Regions from separate parts of the Oceanobacter sp. 4_MG-2023 genome, predicted to be linked through region 1. Evidence: predicted binding sites of a transcription regulator. Region 1 holds the regulator's gene; each other region holds the start of a gene.
What was found. The regulator FNR, encoded in region 1, switches genes on or off when oxygen is low (the NO sensors DNR and NnrR bind a similar motif). The targets are predictions, from matches to a motif close to TTGATNTANATCAA.
Positions count from the first base shown of each region.

Region 2: the regulator FNR is predicted to act here: its motif matches at 2,667-2,680, upstream of yiaY (L-threonine dehydrogenase).
Region 3: the regulator FNR is predicted to act here: its motif matches at 2,913-2,926, upstream of rutA (pyrimidine utilization protein A).
Region 4: the regulator FNR is predicted to act here: its motif matches at 2,649-2,662, upstream of petA (ubiquinol-cytochrome c reductase iron-sulfur subunit).

Region 1 covers NZ_JAUYVV010000005.1:58,772-63,689, reverse strand. Annotated here, with positions in the region: gene Q8W24_RS05615 (NahK/ErcS family hybrid sensor histidine kinase/response regulator) at 1-360, shown strand, start outside; gene greB (transcription elongation factor GreB) at 422-901, opposite strand; gene ttcA (tRNA 2-thiocytidine(32) synthetase TtcA) at 965-1,816, opposite strand; gene fnr (fumarate/nitrate reduction transcriptional regulator Fnr) at 2,031-2,810, opposite strand; gene Q8W24_RS05595 (sulfite exporter TauE/SafE family protein) at 2,974-3,630, opposite strand; gene ccoS (cbb3-type cytochrome oxidase assembly protein CcoS) at 3,627-3,848, opposite strand; gene Q8W24_RS05585 (heavy metal translocating P-type ATPase) at 3,910-4,918, opposite strand, start outside.
Region 2 covers NZ_JAUYVV010000001.1:225,186-230,103, reverse strand. Annotated here, with positions in the region: gene Q8W24_RS01055 (anion permease) at 1-1,198, opposite strand, end outside; gene yiaY (L-threonine dehydrogenase) at 1,453-2,604, opposite strand; gene Q8W24_RS01045 (YoaK family protein) at 3,272-3,931, shown strand; gene Q8W24_RS01040 (NADPH-dependent FMN reductase) at 3,985-4,644, shown strand.
Region 3 covers NZ_JAUYVV010000008.1:59,406-64,323, reverse strand. Annotated here, with positions in the region: gene rutD (pyrimidine utilization protein D) at 1-566, opposite strand, end outside; gene rutC (pyrimidine utilization protein C) at 582-965, opposite strand; gene rutB (pyrimidine utilization protein B) at 962-1,717, opposite strand; gene rutA (pyrimidine utilization protein A) at 1,714-2,805, opposite strand; gene rutR (HTH-type transcriptional regulator RutR) at 3,087-3,782, shown strand; gene Q8W24_RS07810 (isopenicillin N synthase family oxygenase) at 4,382-4,918, shown strand, end outside.
Region 4 covers NZ_JAUYVV010000010.1:99,697-104,614, forward strand. Annotated here, with positions in the region: gene Q8W24_RS09395 (cytochrome c1) at 1-647, opposite strand, end outside; gene Q8W24_RS09400 (cytochrome b N-terminal domain-containing protein) at 647-1,873, opposite strand; gene petA (ubiquinol-cytochrome c reductase iron-sulfur subunit) at 1,873-2,469, opposite strand; gene rpsI (30S ribosomal protein S9) at 2,694-3,086, opposite strand; gene rplM (50S ribosomal protein L13) at 3,088-3,522, opposite strand; gene Q8W24_RS09420 (peptide chain release factor 3) at 3,885-4,918, opposite strand, start outside.

The DNA.
Region 1 (4,918 bases):
GATAATGAAGCATCGATCTGTCAGGCCATGGCGGTGTTGCTCAGTGGCTGGGGTTTTGAGGTGATCACCGCGCGTAGCTACGAAGAACTGTTGGTGCAACAACCAGAGCTGGATGCCGGTATTGATTTGATTCTCGCCGATTATCATCTCGACAATGGCGTCACCGGGCTGGATGTGGTTCGGCAGATGCGTACCGATCTGGGGCTGGATGCGCCGGTGCTGATGATTACGGCCAATTACACCAATGTGCTGAAACAGGAAGTGCGGGAGCTGGGCTATCGTTTGATGAACAAGCCGGTACGCCCGGCGAAACTCAAAGCCATGATCCATCATATGATTCATCAGGCCATTGTGGTGTAAATCACGGATTCCAGCTTCCAGCCGGTTTCTGGATCAGAACAGCGGCCAACCTCGTCTCTTGTTATAACGGGGTATCGTAACGAATGGCGGTGATTTCCCATTCCCGGGTTGCTTCTTCTGTTTTGATGAACACATCATCACCGACTGACTTCCCCAGACACGCTCTGACAACCGGCGCATTAACAGAGGCATAATGCTTTTTGCCGTAGATTTCATCCGGGCCAACGATACGGAAAAGCAAGGTGTTATCCTCTTCGTCCATCAGGGTAACCCAGGCACCAAAATAGGCCTTGCCTTCCTGACTGGGGTGGTATTCGCTGACCCGTACAGCGTCCAGCCGTTTTCTAAGATAGCGCACCCGGCGGTCAATCTCTCGCAGCCGTTTTTTGTTGTACTGATAGTCGGCATTTTCAGAACGGTCGCCCAGACTCGCTGCCCAGGTCACTTTTTTGGTGACTTCCGGGCGTTCAGTTCGCCAGAGATAATCCAGCTCCTGCTCCAGTTCTGCATACCCCTCAGGGGTGATGATATTGGTATCCATGGTTCTCCCTTGAAGGTTGGGTGCGCTGTCTGGTGAGGAGCTGCCCAGGGGCCGGACGCGCCTTTAATCGATGGTGACGATATCGAGCCGGGTGGCCAGGTGCGTCTGGTCTTGTTGTTGTTGCAAATTGACAAAATCAAACAGATTGAGATCGCCGAGCTGGGAGGGGGCGATATTGCAGATGGCAGCAAAGATATTCTCGCTGCGGCCTGGTTGTACCCTTTCCCATTCGGTCAGCATATTCTTGATGTTCTGGCGCTGCATGTTGTCCTGGGAGCCGCACAGGTTACAAGGGATGATTGGGAACTCCATGGCGGTCGAATAAGCCTGGATGTCTTTTTCCTTGCAGTAGGCCAGCGGACGGATCAGAACGTGCTTTTTATCGTCGCTGAGCAGCTTGGGTGGCATGGCTTTGAGTTTGCCGCCGTAAAACATGTTCAGGAATAAGGTTTCAATGATGTCGTCGCGATGATGGCCCAGGGCGATTTTATTGGCACCAATTTTTTCAGCAAAGCCGTAGAGGGTGCCGCGACGCAGGCGGGAGCACAGGCCGCAGGTGGTTTTTCCTTCCGGCACCAGATCCATGACCACGCTGTACGTGTCTTTTTCAACAATATGGTAGGGAATATCCAGTTTGCCCAGATACTCGGGTAACACGTGTTCGGGGAAGCCGGGCTGTTTCTGGTCCATATTGACGGCAATCAGCTCAAAGTTGACCGGGGCGCTTTTTTTCAGGCTGATCAGGATATCGAGCATGGTGTAGGAGTCTTTGCCGCCCGACAGGCATACCATGATCCGGTCACCTTCTTCGATCATGCAATAGTCTTCAATCGCCTTGCCAACGTTTCGGCGCAAACGTTTATGAAGTTTGTTGAATTCGGTGCGTGCTTTGCGATCAATGACATCGGCGGTCATGCTGGAAAACTCCTGAGCATTCTGGGGCGGAACACTGGCTAAAAATCAGGCGGCGAATTCTAGCGAATAGATTGGCTGGCGTCAGTAACTGTTGCCAGCCAATAACAACGCGGTGGCCGGTTAGCGGGTTCAGGGATGAAACTGGGCACAGAAACAAGGATATAAGGGGTTTTTGCCGTTACCGCTGAGAAGGGTAACGGCACGCTGTGCGGGATTATTCCGCTGGCGTTTTCTCGTCACATTCAATTTGTGGGTTCAGTCCGGCCATTTCATACAGGCTGTTCATGTCCAGAACGATGATTTCCTTGCTCTGGGTTTCGATCAGGGCATTTTTCTGGAAACGGGTGAATACCCGACTGATGGTTTCTACCGCGAGGCCAAGGTAGTTGCTGATGTCGACCCGCGACATGGGCAGGCGGAAGTGGGTGGCACTGAAACCGCGTCGAGCGTAACGGTTGGAGATATCCAGCAAAAACGAGGCTACACGTTCTTCGGCGTTCTTTTTGCTCAACAGCAACATCATGTTCTGGTCGTGACGAATTTCGTTGCCCATGGTGCGCATCAGCTGTTTGCGCAGGTCGGGGAGTTCGTCAGTCAGGTTTTCCAGCTGATGAACCGGAATTTCACAGACGGTGGTGGTTTCCAGCGCTTTGGCGGTGAGAGGGTAATCACCGGCATCGTAACCGGCCAGACCAATCAGTTCGCTGGCGAGATGAAAGCCAGTGATCTGTTCTTCGCCATTACTGGCCAGGGTGTAGGTTTTCAGGGCACCGGTACGTACCGCAAACACGGACTGGAATTCATCCCCTTGCTGGAATAACAGCTGGCCTTTTTGAATGGGCCGGCCGCGGCGAATGATATCGTCCAGTCGCTCCATATCTGTGTCACTGAGCGAGAGTGGCAGACACAGTGCGTTCAGGGAGCAAGTCTGGCAGTGGGGTTGATTACCGCGCAAGGGAGGGTGCGCAGGCTGTGCAGCTTGGTTTGTTTTCATTGAGCTCACCGTGTCGGGTTTTCCGTTATGTAGGGAAGAACCGTGTTCCATTAATTTTCGTATGGTCTTAGCTCGACGAGTGGCTGTCAAGACATTGGTCAAGGTATTGAGTCAAGGTATTGTCAACGGATGATCAGTCGCTGATCAATAACGACCCTGGCTACTATAACCAGATGGCTGCTGCAGTCCAAACGCCGTAACCAATCAGTAACAGTCCGGCAATGATACGGCTAAGGCTGTGACTGAGTAATCGGCTCAGGCTGGTGGCGGCGAGGCCACTGGCGAACAGGGCAGGCAGTGTGCCAAGGCCAAAGCAGAACATGGTCAGTGCCCCTTTGAGGGGATCACCATTGGCGGCGACCCAGCTCAAAGTGCTGTATACCAGTCCGCAAGGGAGCCAGCCCCATAGCAGTCCAAGGCGAAAGCGACTGCTGATCGAATATTGTGTCATCAAGGGGCGGGTAGCAGGCTGCAGCCTTTGCCATAGATATTGGCCAACTTGTTCGATACGGGTGAGCCAGCTTGCCCAGCGGGCAACGTAGAGCCCCATCAGCACCAGCAGTATGGCGGCCAGTGTACGTAATGCCAGCATCAGTACATCATTCAGTTGTTGTAGCCATAAGCCAAGCAGCGAGACGAGCAGGCCGGCAAAGGCGTAACTGGTGATACGACCGCTGTTAAAAGCCAGTGCTGTCAGTAGCGGTTGTTGTTGTGAGCGGGTGCCAATGGCGGCGGCAATGCCGCCACACATTACCAGGCAGTGACTGGAGCCAAACAGGCCCAGCAACAGGGCGGTTAACAGGGAGAGTGGTTCAATCACAATGGGTTTTTATCGGTTGCCGTGGTATGGGGTGCTGGTGTTGTGTCGGTTGCTGCGGGTTGGGTGCTTGCGGGATCGTCATCGTCATCAAAGAGAATTCTGTGAGCCGGAGATTCCATATCATCAAACTGGCCGCTGCGCACTGCCCAGAAAAAAATCAGCGTGGCAATGCTGATCAGGACGATCGAAAGTGGAACAAGTATGTAGATAATATCCATGTTATGTCCATCAAACCAAGCGAGTGGAAGCCATTATAATCTGGCCTTGTGGCTGAGTGTGCTAATTGTGACCGGATACATCCGGTTTGGTCGTCCGGGATAGTCGCAGCGCATTACTGACCACCAAAAGCGAACTGAATGACATGCCAATGGCTGCGGCCCAGGGAGGAATATAACCTGCCGCTGCCACTGGCAAGGCCAGCAGATTATACAGCAGCGCCCAAGCGATATTCTGGTAGATCACCTGGCGGGTACGGCTGGCGGTGTCCAGAGCCTGTAATACACAGTCCAGGCGGCCGCTGGTGACCAGGGCATCGGCGCTGGTTTTGGCCAGGTCCGTGGCGTCACTGACGGCAATGGCAATGTCGGCCCCAGCCAGTACCGGGACATCGTTGATGCCATCGCCAATCATTAATACACGTTCTCCCTGCTGTTGCCACAGGCGTACCTGTTGTAGCTTCTGTTCGGGTGACAAGCCGATCTGGACGTCGTCAATACCCAGCTGTGTTGCCAGTTGTTGACCTGAGGCGCCGGGGTCGCCGGTGAGCAAGGCTGTTTTGATTTTGCGTTGGCGCAGGCCCTGGGTCAGGCTGGTGGCGGATTTTCGGACGCTGTCCCCGAGCCTGATCCAGGCTGCAGCCTGATCGTCGACACTGAGCAGCAGCCATTGCCCTTCCTGATGGTTCAACTGACTGGTATCCAGTGAGGAGTGGTCAGGCAAGGCAAAGTCGGGGCGGCCAAAGCGGACGGCATATGACTGTTCTGCTGTTGGCTGCCATTGCCCCTGAATGCCAGCCCCGGTGTGTTGCTGGACCTCGGTGACGGTGTCGGGACGAATCCGGCGAAAAGCGCGAGCAATCGGGTGACTGCTGGATTTTTCCAGTCCGGCGGTAATGGCGAGTACCTGGTCGCTGTCCAGTTCCCCCGCCAGAACGACGTCTTCAATGGTGAGCTTGCCTTGGGTGAGGGTGCCGGTTTTATCGAATACTACCCGGTCGATGGTCGGGAGGGATTCCAGTACGTGGCCTTTGCTGATGAGTAATCCGGCCTCTCGTAGCGCGCCGGTGGCC
Region 2 (4,918 bases), on a different contig from region 1:
CGGTGGTGCTGGCAAAAAAGTAGTGGGCGTAAAAATACACCGCCACCAGAATCAGCACCGATAATTGCCAGTTAAAACCAAAGTCGGCGATATGGCTCTCAACCTGGTGGGAAAACCAGCCAACCAGCCCCAGTTTATTCAGGAAGGTTGCCATCATAACCAGTGCTGAGAACCAGACGACGGTGTCCCAGGCGGATTTTTCTTTCAGTATATCGTCCCACTTCAATACGCCAGACACCAGCAAGACTGATAACCCGAGAAAAGCCACGGCGGTGGTATTAACGGCAAAGGCATCGCCAAACAGGATGGCAGGCAACCCGGCCCACAAAATCAATAACAGGGCAAAAACACCAACCATGATTTTTTCGTCAAAATGCATGGGCCCCATATCATCCAGCTGCTGATGGGCAAAACGGCGGGCGTCGGGTGTTTGGGTAATTTCTGGTGGGTAAATCCAATAGATAATCAGCGGCATCAGCAGAATACATACCAGCCCGGGCAATAATGCGGCCAGCGCCCAGGTTGCCCAGCTGATACTGATCGCCATGCCGGTAGCATCGGCGACGAGTTTGACAACCAGCGGGTTCGGAGCCGTGGCGGTAATAAACATGGCAGAGGTAATAGGGTTGCTGTGGTAGTTCACCAGTGCCAGGTAATGGCCTATTTTCCGTTGTGTTCCTTGCTCCGGGCAAGAGCCAAAACTGCCGGCAATGGATTTCATAATGGGGTGAATAATGCCACCACCACGGGCGGTATTGCTGGGGGTGACGGGGGCCAGCACCAGTTCGGATAACGCCAGGGCATAACCGACTCCGAGGGTTTTACTGCCAAATAAAGCAATAAAATGATAGCCAATCCGATTGCCAAGACCGGTTTTAACCAAGCCTCGGGAAATCATGATGGCGATACCAATCAGCCAGATCAATGAGTTGGAAAAACCACTGAGAGCGTCTGCAATGGCTCCTTTGGGGCTGTCGTTGGTGACGCCGGTGATAGCAACCAGGGTGATGGCCAGCATGGCGATGGCACCAATGGGCATCACCTTACCGATAATGGCAGCAATGGTACCCACAAAAAGCGCCAATAAATGCCAGGCTGAAGGCGAAACGCCTTCAGGCACAGGAATAACAAACCAGATCAGTAAAATAATGATGAGGCTGACCGTGGCCGGAATGATTTTAATGCCTCCAGCTTGCATATTCAGATCCTTATTCAGTGGACAAAGGGGTGTGAGTTAATGCGTTATAAATAATGCTTCTGGATTGATGTTACCTATAATAACAGGCTGTGCTTCGATAATGTTTATAGCAGTTTATGCTTGCCTGCTATTGGTTGGTCTGAGTCATTATGGCTCAATGATGTTGTTATGGTCAGCCCGATTATTCACCCAGGTATCGATGAATAATCAGGCTGGGTAATCAGCCATTATTGAGCTGAATGATTACCTCTGTTTTACATGGCTTCTTTAAAGATTTGCGCCACTTCTTCAAATGTTGGCTGGATCGGGTTGGTGATACCACAGGCATCTTTCATGGCATTTTCAACCAGCGTCGGGATATCTTCTTCCTTGGCTCCCAACTGGGCAACACCCACTGGAATATTGACATCCGCAGACAGGGTGCGAATTGCGGCGATGCAGTCTTGGGCGGCATCTTCAGCGGATTTACCCAGCACATCACAGCCCATTGCGGCGGCTATATCAGCCAGTCGTGGTGACGCGACCTTGGCGTTAAAAGCCTGTACATGTGGCAACAGAATGGCATTACACACGCCATGAGGGAGGTCATAAAAACCGCCCAGTTGGTGAGCCATCGCGTGTACATAACCCAGAGAGGCGTTATTAAAAGCCATGCCTGCCAGAAACTCGGCGTAAGCCATTTGCTCGCGGGCTTCTGCGTTGCTGCCATCGGTGACAGCAGTGCGCAGGTTGTCGCTGATCAGGCGAATGGCCTGAAGGGCGCAGGCGTCGGTAATCGGAGTGGCTGCGGTTGATACATAGGCTTCGACGGCGTGAGTCAGTGCGTCCATACCGGTGGCGGCGGTCAGTGAGGGTGGCATACCCAGCATCAGATCGGAATCATTGACGGAAAGCAGCGGCGTAGTGTGCTTGTCGACGATGGCCATTTTTACATGGCGAGTATCGTCAGTAATGATACAGAAGCGGGTCATTTCACTGGCGGTGCCTGCGGTGGTGTTAATGGCAACCAGTGGCAACTGCGGCTTGGCGGACTGATCCAGACCTTCGTAGTCGGCAATATCACCACCATTGGTGGCTACCAGAGCGATACCTTTGGCGCAGTCATGAGGTGAACCGCCACCCAGGGAAATCACAAAATCACAGTTGTTTTCTTTCAGGATGGCCAAGCCGTGCTCGACATTGGTGACGTTGGGGTTTGGTTTGACTTCGTCGTAAACCACCGAGGTGACATTGTGCGAGGCCAATAACTCAGCAACCTGACCCACAACACCGAGTTTGACCAGCGGTGCATCGGTAACAATCAGTGCTTTTTTCCAGCCGTAGGATTCAATGGCTGTCGCTGCTTCTTTCAGGCAACCGCTGCCCATCAAGTTGACACTAGGAATATAAAAAGTAGTAGCAGGCATAATGCAATCCTCAAAGAATTTTAATGGCAAGTAAACTGTAGACCTCTATTTGTTAGAAGTACTTGATATAACGCAAGTATCGATTGATCCGCAGGGCATGAATATGATTTTCAGAATATTTGAAAACAGAACAGTATGTCGCTGAATTATTCATTATAAATCATTGAAAAAATATATATTATATTGCTGACTGTATAAGTGATAAACATTTTCATGTTGGGCTTGGAATAGCCTGCTGGCGTCGAAGAGAACAGCACGGGGCACGTCACTGAGCACGGCACAGCACAGTCACGGCAAAGTCACGAGAGTATGGCGAGCCCGGTGCTGGCTCGCAGCGGCTGTTTGAGTCATGACCCCATGCTTCGCCCTGGTTCACCGACAGAGCCAAAGGGAAGGCTGGCCGCTGTCATCCTGTCCCGGGTCGTGCTGTTACCCCTGCTGTGGTGTTCTACTATCGTCTGAAAATTGAGCAAATAATCATCAAATGAAAGCCTTACTCTGGCCAGAGATAACAAATCTCGCTAGAGTATGAGGCGTTGAATGAATATTTCTTTGTTTCTGCAAGGCTGGGAAATATCACATGGAATTGGATTTTGGTTTGTTGTTTTTATGACTAGGTATCGTTCACCTTGGTGGTGGACTCTAGCGGTATAGGAGTACCCTGGGATTGATTTCACAATTACCCAAATGGGTTGAAACCGGCGCTTTTGTATTGGCATTGATCGCCGGTGTTGTTAACGCAGTCGGTTTATTAGGATTTGAACATCAGTCAGTTTCTCATTTGTCGGGTATTGCTACATTGCTGGGTACCAGCCTGATTACAGATTCTTTAAGAAATGTTCTTCATATTTCCGGTCTTATGCTGGCCTTTTTGATGGGATCGGCAATATCCGGCTTCATGCTGCATGGTGTTGCCCTGAAACTGGGGCGACATTACGATACCCTGCTGATACTGGAAGCGGTTTTATTGACAATGGCTTTTTTGCTATTATCCAAAGAATTTTTTTATGGGCATTATCTGGCATCTGCTGCCTGTGGTTTACAAAATGCCATGGCTACTACCTATAGTGGAGCAATTATCCGAACAACACATGTTACCGGTATCTTTACCGATCTTGGAATCATGATCGGTGCGTTTCTTCGTGGCGAAGAACTCGATATCAGGAAATTAAAACTGTTTACTCTTATTATTGCCGGGTTTATATCCGGTGGTGTTATCGGTGTTTTACTCTATAGTGAATACTATTTTATGACCCTGCTGTTTCCGGCGGCTGTCTGTATGGTTATGGCGTTGATCTATCGAATTTACACCAGAACCCATAAATAACCGGTATGTGTTTGTTTGGGCAGCTGTATATAGTCAACTGATGGATGCTGTGTATGAAATTACTGATTTTTCTGGGCACTGTGCGCGACAGTACCCCGCCACGACCAGCTCGATTGGGTGAGCGGGTGGCAAAAGCCTGCCTGACATGTCTTGAACAGCGTTATAAAGAGCACGACATTGAATTGATTGATGCTTTGGATTATCCGCTCGAAACGGTTTTCAAACCGCATTTTGCGTATGCTGAAGGCCGGGCACCTGCCGCGCTGAATCGGTTGGCAGAGAAAATTGCCTCCGCCGATGGTTTTATTATGGTCAGCCCGGAATATAACCATTCGATGAGTCCTGCACTGGCCAATTTGCTGAATCATTTTGGCAGTTCACTATTTTCCTACAAGCCCAGCGCTATCGTGACTTATTCGGCAGGTCAGTGGGGTGGTATGCGAGCTGCGGTAGGAATGCGTACGTTTTTGGCGGAATTGGGCTGCTTGTCTGTGTCTGCCATGATTCATGTACCCAAGGCCCAGACTGTGTTTGCTGCTGATGGTTCGATGCAAGCCGGGGAAGAGCAGGGGGCCTGGTTTGGTTATTTTGATCGGGCTTTCAGTCAACTGGTCTGGTGGGCGCAAGCTACCGCTACTCACCGGAGTGAGGTGAATCCACACACCTTGCTGCAAGATTTCAAAACCGACCCGTCTGAGCGTAACGCACCTTAGCCGGTCACTCTCTGATCCAGAATTGATTGGGAAACAGACAACCCTTGCCAGCCGCTGGCAGGGGTTGTTTGGGTGATTTTTGTTGCCTGTCATTTTTGGCAGTCTACTGAAAATAATGGCAGCCAAATGGCCTGTTTCAACAAAATTTCCCGGCCACACTCCGTTGTTATGTTTATCGTGCGCCAGTTGTTGCTTGGGCTGGCTTGCCCAACACTTTGATTTTATTAGTGATTGCTTGTCATAATTTTTAAATATTCCTGTTGAGGAATATTGG
Region 3 (4,918 bases), on a different contig from region 1:
TTAAACGTCAGCAGCGCCTGAATGCGTCGTAGCAGGTTCTCGACCGGAGGAAACCCTGCCAGCTGTTTGCATTCTTCCACTTCCAGATGCTCGATATGTTCGGCAATCCAGGTCGGCGGATAAAGAAACAGCGCCTGGGCTTCGATATAGGCAGCCGCACCGGCACCCGCCAACAGCTGCTTGCGTACCGAGAAGCAGCGAGCGGTGTGAGGACTGGCCTTGGCCCAGGCGTTCATCAGCGTCAGGCTTTTGAGTCCGGGGGCTTTTTGCAGTGCCAGTTCCAGACCAACCAAACCGCCCAGCGCATGCCCCACCAGATGGTAGTCGCCAATGTGATACTCGGCTAACAGGCGTTGCAGCTCATTGGCCATATCGCCAATTGCGTAACCTTCAGGCAATTCGGCCGGGCTATGCCCGGTGCCGAGTTGATCATAGAGGACAATGCGGAAGTCTTTGCCCAGGCTGCTCAGCTGCGGTGCCCAAAAATGGGCAGCGCCACCTAGCCCCGAGCTGAAAACCAGCGTCGGGGCATCGGCGTCTTGCCGGCCATGAATTTCAATATGCATGACATTGCTCATCGGTTAGCCAACATGCGCGATGCTGGCGATTTCGATCAGGGCATCCGGTTTTACCAGACCACACTGGATGCAGTAACGCGCCGGTTTTTCACCCGGAAAGTACGATGCGTAGACTTCGTTAACCGCCGGGTAGTCACTCCAGTCACGGATCATGATCATATTGAAGGTGACGTCATCCATGGTGCCCCCCGCTTCTTCCACCACACCCTTGATGGTTTCCAGCACGTGACGGGTTTGCGCAGTGGCATCCCCGACGTGTACGACGTTGTTGTCTTTATCAAACGGCAAGGTGCCGGATACGTACAACACGCCATCGGCCATGGAGCCAGGAACGTACGGTGCTAACGGTTTGCCGGTACCGGCAGGAAGGACTGTTTGCTTGCTCATGCGGTTGCTCCTTGGGTTGGGGTAGAGGCGGCCAGGGTGGTGCAGAAGTCATCGACAGTGCTGACCCAGCCAAAAAAGGTTTCAATGTTGTACAGGGCGGCTTGCTGGACGTAGTCCGGCCCGGCCTGATGGGTGGCATCGGCCAGTACAACGCCAAAGTATTCGAGGAAAAAGCCGTCGCGCAGGGTTGATTCCACACAGACATTGGTGGCGATCCCGGTAAACACCAGATTACGGATGCCGCGGCTGCGCAACATGCTGTCGAGAGCGGTATTAAAGAAGCCGCTGTAACGTGGTTTGGGTATCACCAGATCGCCGGGCAGAGGCTTGAGTTCATCCACCAGATCGTAATCCCAGGTGCCCTTGGCCAGCAACGTGCCCATCAGTTCCGGGTTCTTGCGGATCGCTTTCAGAGCGTTGGACTTGTGCCAGTTAGGCGAGCCAGGGCCGCCGGCTTCGGTGTATTCCGCATCCCAGCCGTTCTGGAAGAACACCACTTGCACACCCGCCGCACGAGCGGCCTTGATGGCTTTGGTGATGGATTCAATCACCGGCCCGGTGGTCGACACATCAAAACCGGCCAGGTCGAGATAACCGCCCTTGGTGGAATAGGCGTTCTGCATATCGACCACAATCAGCGCCGTTTCTTTGACATTGATTGCCAACGATTCCGGGCTGGCGAGCAGCACCATGCTGACATCACCTTGCTGGTCGGGGGCATAACCCACAACCGGATTATCAATACTGCTCATGACGCATTCTCCAACATATCCACAACGTGTTTGCGGCTTTTCATTAATGGCTGAATCTTCTGGCCAAAATCTTCGATGCCCTGAACAAAATCATCAAACGTCAGCATCACACCACTGGTGGCGGGGATTTCAGCAATTTCATCGAGCATGCCGGCGACGGTTGCAAACGAACCCACCAGCGTGCCCATGTTGATATTGACCGCAGACGTCGGGTCGGCCATCTGGCGAATATTGGTATCGCCTTTGGATTTGGTATCGGCGGCCCCTTGCTGACCAAGCCAGGCAACGGCTTCTTCGTCGACACCGTCTTTATAGGATTCCCAACGGGCGCGGGCTTCGTCGTCGGTATCCGCAGCAATCACCATAAACAGCGCCACGGAGGTCACATCCCGGCCACTGTCGGCGGTGGCTTTTTCCAGTCGCTCAACCGTTGGAGCAAAGGCTTTTGGCGTGTTGACCCCTTTACCAAAACAGAAGTTGTAGTCGGCGTATTTGGCGGTAAAGGCCATTCCCGCTTCACTCTGGCCAGCGCAGATAATTTTCATGTCGGCCTGGGGTTTGGGGCTGACGCGGCAGTCGTCCATCTGGAAGTACTCGCCTTTCATATCGCACGTGCCGGTTGTCCACAGGTCGCGCAATACCGTGGCGTATTCACTGAGGTAGTCGTAACGATTGGCGAAGAACTCATCACCAGGCCACAACCCCATTTGCGAGTACTCCGGCTTCTGCCAGCCAGTAACTAGGTTAACGCCAAAGCGGCCGTGGGAAATGGAATCAATCGTTGAGGCCATACGTGCCACAATGGCTGGCGGAATGGTCAGGGTTGCGGCGGTAGCAAACAGCTGGATCTTGTCGGTGACGGCAGCCAGACCGGCCATCAGCGTGAACGATTCCATGTTGTGTTCCCAGAATTCGGTCTCGCCACCGAAGCCGCGCAACTTGATCATCGACAGAGCAAATTCAAAGCCATAATGCTCGGCGCGCTGGACGATGGTCTTGTTCAGGTCAAACGTTGGCATGTACTGCGGAGCGTTCTTGGAGATCAGCCAACCGTTGTTGCCGATAGGTATGAAGATGCCTACATTCATTGCTCTGCCCTCAGGGTTTGGTAATAGATTTGCCTTGGCGCCTGTTATGTTGCTTTGCGGCTTGGCTGTAATAAGACCAAAGCATCAAGTGTGCCATTTTGATATTGTTGATATATATCAATTACTTAGTTATTTTTTGTGTTTTAGTTCAGACCAAATAGTCTGATTTAGAGCACTTGGTTTGTGCGCTCCGGTCCGAATTGGGGCACAAATCAAGCGCTTGAGCTGCAGGCAGCACAATGGGGTAGAATGCGGCAACCAAGGAACAAACGGTAAGCAGAGTGAACAAGCAGATACAGCGGACGGCAACGCCCGCAAAGAAGCCGAAAGCCCGTAGCCGGGTCCCGAGTGAAGCAACCTTGAGCAGGCGCAAACGCCTGATGGAAACCAAACGAGCCGCTATTATGGACGCTGCCCTGGATGTGTTTTCACGCTATGGCCTGCACGGTACCAGCCTCGATAAAGTGGCCAGCCAGGCCGATGTATCCAAAACCAACCTACTGTATTACTTCGCCTCCAAAGAAGACCTGTACCTGAATGTATTGCGTCAGTTGATGGATATCTGGTTGCGGCCCTTGCAGGAGTTCCACATCGAACAGGACCCGGTGGAAGCCATTGGCGCCTATCTTCAGGTCAAGCTGGAGCTGTCACGGGATCATCCGGCAGAGTCCCGCCTGTTTTGTCTGGAAATGATTCAAGGTGCCCCTCTATTGCTGAATGAGCTGAGCTCTTCCCTGCGGGACACCGTCGAATCCCGGGTCGCGGTGATTAATGCCTGGATAGAAGCGGGCAAACTGGCCCCGATAGAACCGCATCATCTGATTTTTTCCCTGTGGGCAACCACACAGCATTACGCCGACTTCCGCGTACAGGTAGAAGCCGTGGCGGGTCACACCCTGGATGATCCCGACTTTTTTGCGGAAACCCTCGCCAATCTCAAAATGCTGGTGCTGCAAGGGATCTGTCCACGCCCCTGAGACCAGCCAAGATCCCGCTGTCTCCTTTTATCCTTGCCCTGTCCAATCACGGTGCAGAGTCTGACCCAAAACCCGTATGGGTCAGACAGCATGCTGTCACTGCGCTCCTGCCTTGGCTGTTTTTCCTTATTGCTTAATAGATAACTTTTTATAAATCAATGACATGGATCAAAGTGGCAACTGTGTCTTGCTGGTTATTTTCATGGCCGTTTGTGCTGCCAATTCCAAGGCATCCATGCCCATAATACCGGTGTCACAATGCCTTTCTATTATTCCCACTGGCTGTTTTTTACCCATTAACCTTTATTTTTAAATGGTTATTTATCCCGATCTTCTGAACTCCTGCCAAAGTCACGATTATCTCGCCCTGTTTTCGGGCCTCCCGCACAAACCGAGTGCTCTAATTCAGACCATTTGATAAAAACTAAGTATCAAAAAAGACATAAATCATTGTTATCTAACATAAATTTCTTATTGGCATAGTTGCTGCTTTTGTTTCTTTGTTCGGAAACGGTGGGCGATTGGTATCGCCTGCGGATTCTTCAGATCAGGTAACTGATCAAATCAGTACCTGAATTTCAGTCGGAGGATGCAATCGTATGACGCTTCAATATGTTCCTATCATCGATCTTGGCCCTTATTTTGATGGCACGGCCGAAGGCAAGGCCAGCGTGGCCAAGGCCGTGAATCAGGCTTGCCGGGATATTGGTTTCCTGGTCATTACCCAACACCAGATCCCTGCAGAGCTGATCGAGCGGGTCAGCAAACTGACCAGCCGCTTCTTCGACCTGCCCATGGAAGAAAAACGCAAAGCCAACCGTCCCCGTCCCGACATGGTGCGCGGCTACAGCGCGGTAGCAGAAGAGAGCCTGTCGTACTCCATGGAAGAAGCCGCTCCGGGCGACCTGAAAGAATCCTTCTCCATCGGGCCATTGAATGTGCCGGATGAACCTTATTACTCCGAAGCCATGGCCGGGCCGCATTTTGCCCCCAATGTCTGGCCGACAACGCTGCCTGGATTTGAGGAAGCGTACGCGGAATATTTTGCTGCCATGGGCGACCTGGCCCGCAGCGTGATGCGTATTTTTGCCCTGTCACTGGAAATGCCAGAGACCTTTTTCGACGACAAGATCGAC
Region 4 (4,918 bases), on a different contig from region 1:
TCAGCGGAGTAAGTCATGAAGTTCACCAGATCAAAGATCAGATCATCATACTCAGCAACACTCAGAGTGCCTGGCTCTGCCAGATATAACACATCTTCGTGCTCTTCGGTGATTTCCTGACCCGTCAATGTGTCATAACCCACAGCAACCGGAGCAGTACCTTTGTGCTGGAGACCTTGCAGATCAGCCAGCACATGAGGCATACCCACATCTTTGAAGACCGTGTTATTCACACCCCATGGACGGCTTGGATCGACATAAAAGCTGCGTAAGTAGGTATACAGCCAATCTGGACGACGTACCCGAGCGACCAGAGTCAGATCCGGTGGCGCTGCACCAAACCAGACTTTGGAATCTTCCGTACGCATGGCGATAGTCGCCAGCGCACCGAATTTCTTGTCGGTATCAAATACCAGGTTTTCCATCATCAGCTCTTCTGGAATATCCAGGTCACTGGCTATGCGGTTAAACCGGGCATGTTCCATCGAGTGACAACCCATGCAGTAGTTCATGAAGGTCTGGGCACCACGTTGAAGTGATGCCTTGTCCGTCAGATCGGTCAGGTGCTTGTCCAGATGCACACCTTCACTGGACGCCATTGCAACTGCAGGAAGCAGTGCAGCAATCAATGCAAATAACGTTTTCATTAGTGGCCTCCTGTTACGCGTTCTGGCACTGGTTTGGTTTTTTCCATACGAGTATAGAAAGGCATCAACAAGAAGAAACCGAAGTAGATAAACGATGAAGCACGAGCCAGGAAGGTATTCAGTTCATTGGTTGGTTGAGTACCCAGCCAGGTCAACAGAATAAAGGCGACGGCAAACACCAGAATAAAGGTTCTGCTCATCCAGCCTTTATAGCGCCAGCTGCGCACAGGACTGCGATCCAGCCACGGCAGTACAAACAGTACTGCAATGGCAGCACCCATCGCGGCAACACCCAGCAGCTTGTCGGGTACAGCACGCAAAATCGCGTAGAAGGCACCAAAGTACCAGACAGGGGCAATATGCTCCGGTGTTTTCAGACCGTTAGCCGGTTCAAAGTTGGCATACTCCAACATGAAACCGCCGCCTTCCGGGAAGAAGAACATGACCGTACAGAACACCATCAGGAAGACCACAATACCGACCAGGTCGTGTACTGAGTAATAAGGGTGGAATGGCACGCCATCCAGAGGAACCCCGTTTTCGTCTTTCAGTTTTTTGATATCGATGCCGTCAGGGTTGTTGGAACCCACTTCGTGCAGGGCCAGCAAGTGCATCACCACCAGACCAACAATCACCAGTGGCACAGCCACTACGTGCAAGGCAAAGAAACGGTTCAGCGTTGCACCAGAGATCAGGAAGTCACCACGAATCCATTCAGTCAGTTCGTTACCGTAAGGCAGAACAGAGAACAGCGAGATAATGACCTGAGCACCCCAGTAAGACATTTGTCCCCATGGCAGTACATAACCCATAAAGGCTTCTGCCATCAGAGCCAGATAGATGGCCATACCGAAGATCCAGATCAATTCACGTGGTTTCTGGTAGGAACCATACAGAATCGCCCGCATCATATGCAGATACACCGCGATAAAGAAGAAAGTTGCACCGGTCGAATGCATATAACGAATCAACCAACCCCACTCGACATCACGCATGATGTATTCAACTGAGGCGAATGCGGCATCGGCACTTGGGGTGAAGTTCATGGTCAGCCAGACACCGGTCAGAATCTGGTTAACCAGCATCAGCATCGACAGTACGCCGAAGAAATACCAGAAGTTGAAGTTCTTCGGAGCATAGTACTTCGACATATGCTTTTCATAGGTGCTGGTAACCGGCAAGCGGTCATCAACCCAACCCATCAGGGTGTTTTGCTTGTTACTCATCAGGCGTTCTCCTCATCCACACCGACTACAACCACATTGGCACTTTCATAGCTGTGCGGTGGAATTTCCAGGTTGGACGCAGCCGGAGATCCCTGAAAAACACGACCAGACAGATCAAAACGAGAACCGTGACATGGGCAGAACCAACCGCCAGGCCAGTTTGCATCAAACTGTTGGGGTTGAACTTCGCCAAAGTACTTGGGAGCACACCCCAAGTGGGTACAAACACCCAGCACAACCAGTACTTCCGGTTTGCGTGAGCGATTGATGTTATCAGCGTAGGCTGGTTGCTGAGCCTTGTTGCTGTTATCCGGATCTTTCAGTCGGTCATTGTGCTCTGGAAGATTTTCCAGCATGTCGTCTGTACGACGCACAACGTATACCGGCTTACCACGCCATTCGGCTGTCAGCATCGAACCTGGTTCGATCTTGCTGACATCGATCTTGGCCGGAGCGCCTGCCGCTTTCGCCTTTTCACTTGGAACCCAAGATTTGACGAAGGGTACAGCGACGAAGCCAGCACCAACCGCGCCGACAGCAGAAGTCACGCCCACCAGCAGGGTGCGCCGACCTTTATTAACGCCGTCTTGACTCATTACCATCTTCTCCCATCATTAAAATTCTTTTCTGCCGCGAGGTCGTTTGCCTGAGAGGGACTACGGTCGGCAGACCCGGCGTAGAATGCAGAGCGGCGCACATAGTAAAGAAATTGAGGATTTGAAACAACCGGGAAGACATACCCACTGTAGGGATATAAAAACAAAAAAAGCGTCCATTGACATAAGCCAAGGGACGCTTTTTTTTGTAAGCAATAAATCGCTTAACGTTTGGAGAACTGCGGCTTCTTACGTGCTTTACGCAGGCCGACTTTCTTACGTTCAACCTCACGAGCATCACGAGTAACGTAACCCGCGGCACGAAGTGATGGACGTAGCGTTTCGTCGTATTGCATCAGGGCACGAGTAATGCCGTGACGGATAGCACCCGCCTGACCATTACCACCACCGCCATTAACATTCACGACAATGTCAAACTTCTCCAGACTTTCAGTCAATTCCAGAGGCTGACGGACAACCATACGAGCAGTTTCACGACCGAAGTATTCTTCCAGTGTGCGCTTGTTGATTACGATAGAGCCAGTACCTGGACGCAAGAAAACGCGAGCAGTAGACGTCTTGCGACGACCGGTACCGTAGTATTGAGTTACGGCCATATTATTCTCCCAGCTTCAGTTCTTGAGGCTGCTGAGCGGTGTGTGGATGCTCGCTACCTGCGTAAACTTTCATTTTCTTGAACATGGCGCGTCCAAGAGGATTCTTGGGCAGCATGCCTTTAACTGCCAGTTCGATTACGTCCTGAGGCTTGTAGTCGATCAGCTTTTCAAAAGAGATCGATTTCAGACCACCAGGATAACCGGTGTGGCGGTAATACATTTTATCGCTGGTTTTTTTACCAGTGACTTTTACTTTTTCAGCATTGATCACGACGATATAATCGCCGGTATCAACGTGTGGTGTGTATTCTGGCTTGTGCTTGCCTCTCAAACGGCGAGCAACCTCGGTGGCCAGGCGACCCAGCGTCTGATCAGCTGCATCAACAACAAACCATTCACGTTTTACGGCTTCGGGTTTTGCGCTGTAAGTTTTCATCAAATTCTCGCCTTCAAGGGCATGTTGATCAGAAAAGAGGGCGGCATTCTACAGGACGGTTATTACCCACGCAACCACCTGTGTATTTTTAACACAGTCAATCGCGGATCAGCCGTCACGACACGAGTGCCAGAATGAGCCGTCTTTTCATAAAGGGGCGCGGATTGTATCTTTAGTGCAGAAAACAGTCCACTTAAAAATGGATTATCTACGGATTTTTATTGTCCACAGCACAGATTGGCTTCGTCCATACAAGACCGGCATGGCCTTGTCTATCCATCGCCCAAGAACCGACTCCGTGCCGTTATGAGCGGCGACGGAGAACATGGGCGGTTACAGAGGGCATCCCTGCGCACAATGAATTAATGCTCACGGGTTGAGCGGAATTCAACATCGGGCCAGCGATCCTGAATAAGACTTAGGTTCACCCGTGTCGGAGCGATATACGTCAGATAGCCGCCACCATCAATAGCCAGATTATCGACGGCCTTGCGTTTAAAGTCTTCCAGCATTTTACTGTCGTTGCAGTACACCCAGCGGGCGGTATTCACACTGACCGGCTCGTAAATACATTCAACCTTGTATTCGTCCCGCAAGCGCTGCTGTACAACATCAAACTGCAGCACCCCGACAGCCCCCAGAATCAGGTCATTGTTGTTGATTGGCATAAACAGCTGGGTCGCCCCTTCTTCCGATAACTGCTGCAGGCCTTTTTGCAGCTGCTTCATCTTCAGAGGGTCTTTCAGTCGTACGCGCTTGAACAACTCCGGAGCAAAATGCGGGATACCGGTAAACCGCATGTCATGGCCTTGCGTAAAGGTATCACCAATCTGGATGGTGCCATGATTGTGCAGACCGATAATATCGCCAGAAATAGCCTCTTCGACCTGGCTGCGGTCCCCGGCCAGGAAGGTGACCGCATCCGCGACCTTGATGTCCTTGCCGATGCGGGTATGGCGCATCTTCATGCCTTTGCTGTAAGTCCCGGAGCACACTCGCATAAAAGCAATGCGGTCACGGTGTTTCGGGTCCATATTCGCCTGGATTTTGAAAATAAAGCCGGAAAAGGCTTCTTCTGTTGGCTCGACAGTGCGCTCGTTGGTTTCCCGTGCAATCGGGGCCGGTGCCCACTCAACAAAATAGTTGAGCATTTCCCGCACACCGAAGTTTGACAGCGCCGTACCAAAAAACACCGGTGTCATTTTGCCTTCGCGGTATTCATCCAGATCAAATTCATAACTGGCACCCCGCACCAGCTCGATTTCATCAATCAGCTCCGTTACCAGTTCTTCACCCAACAAGGCCAGCGCTTCAGCCGACTCAATCCCCTGAATCCGGGTATCATCCGGGACAATGCTCGCTTGCCCTGGCTGGAACACATGAATGGTGTCGGTGA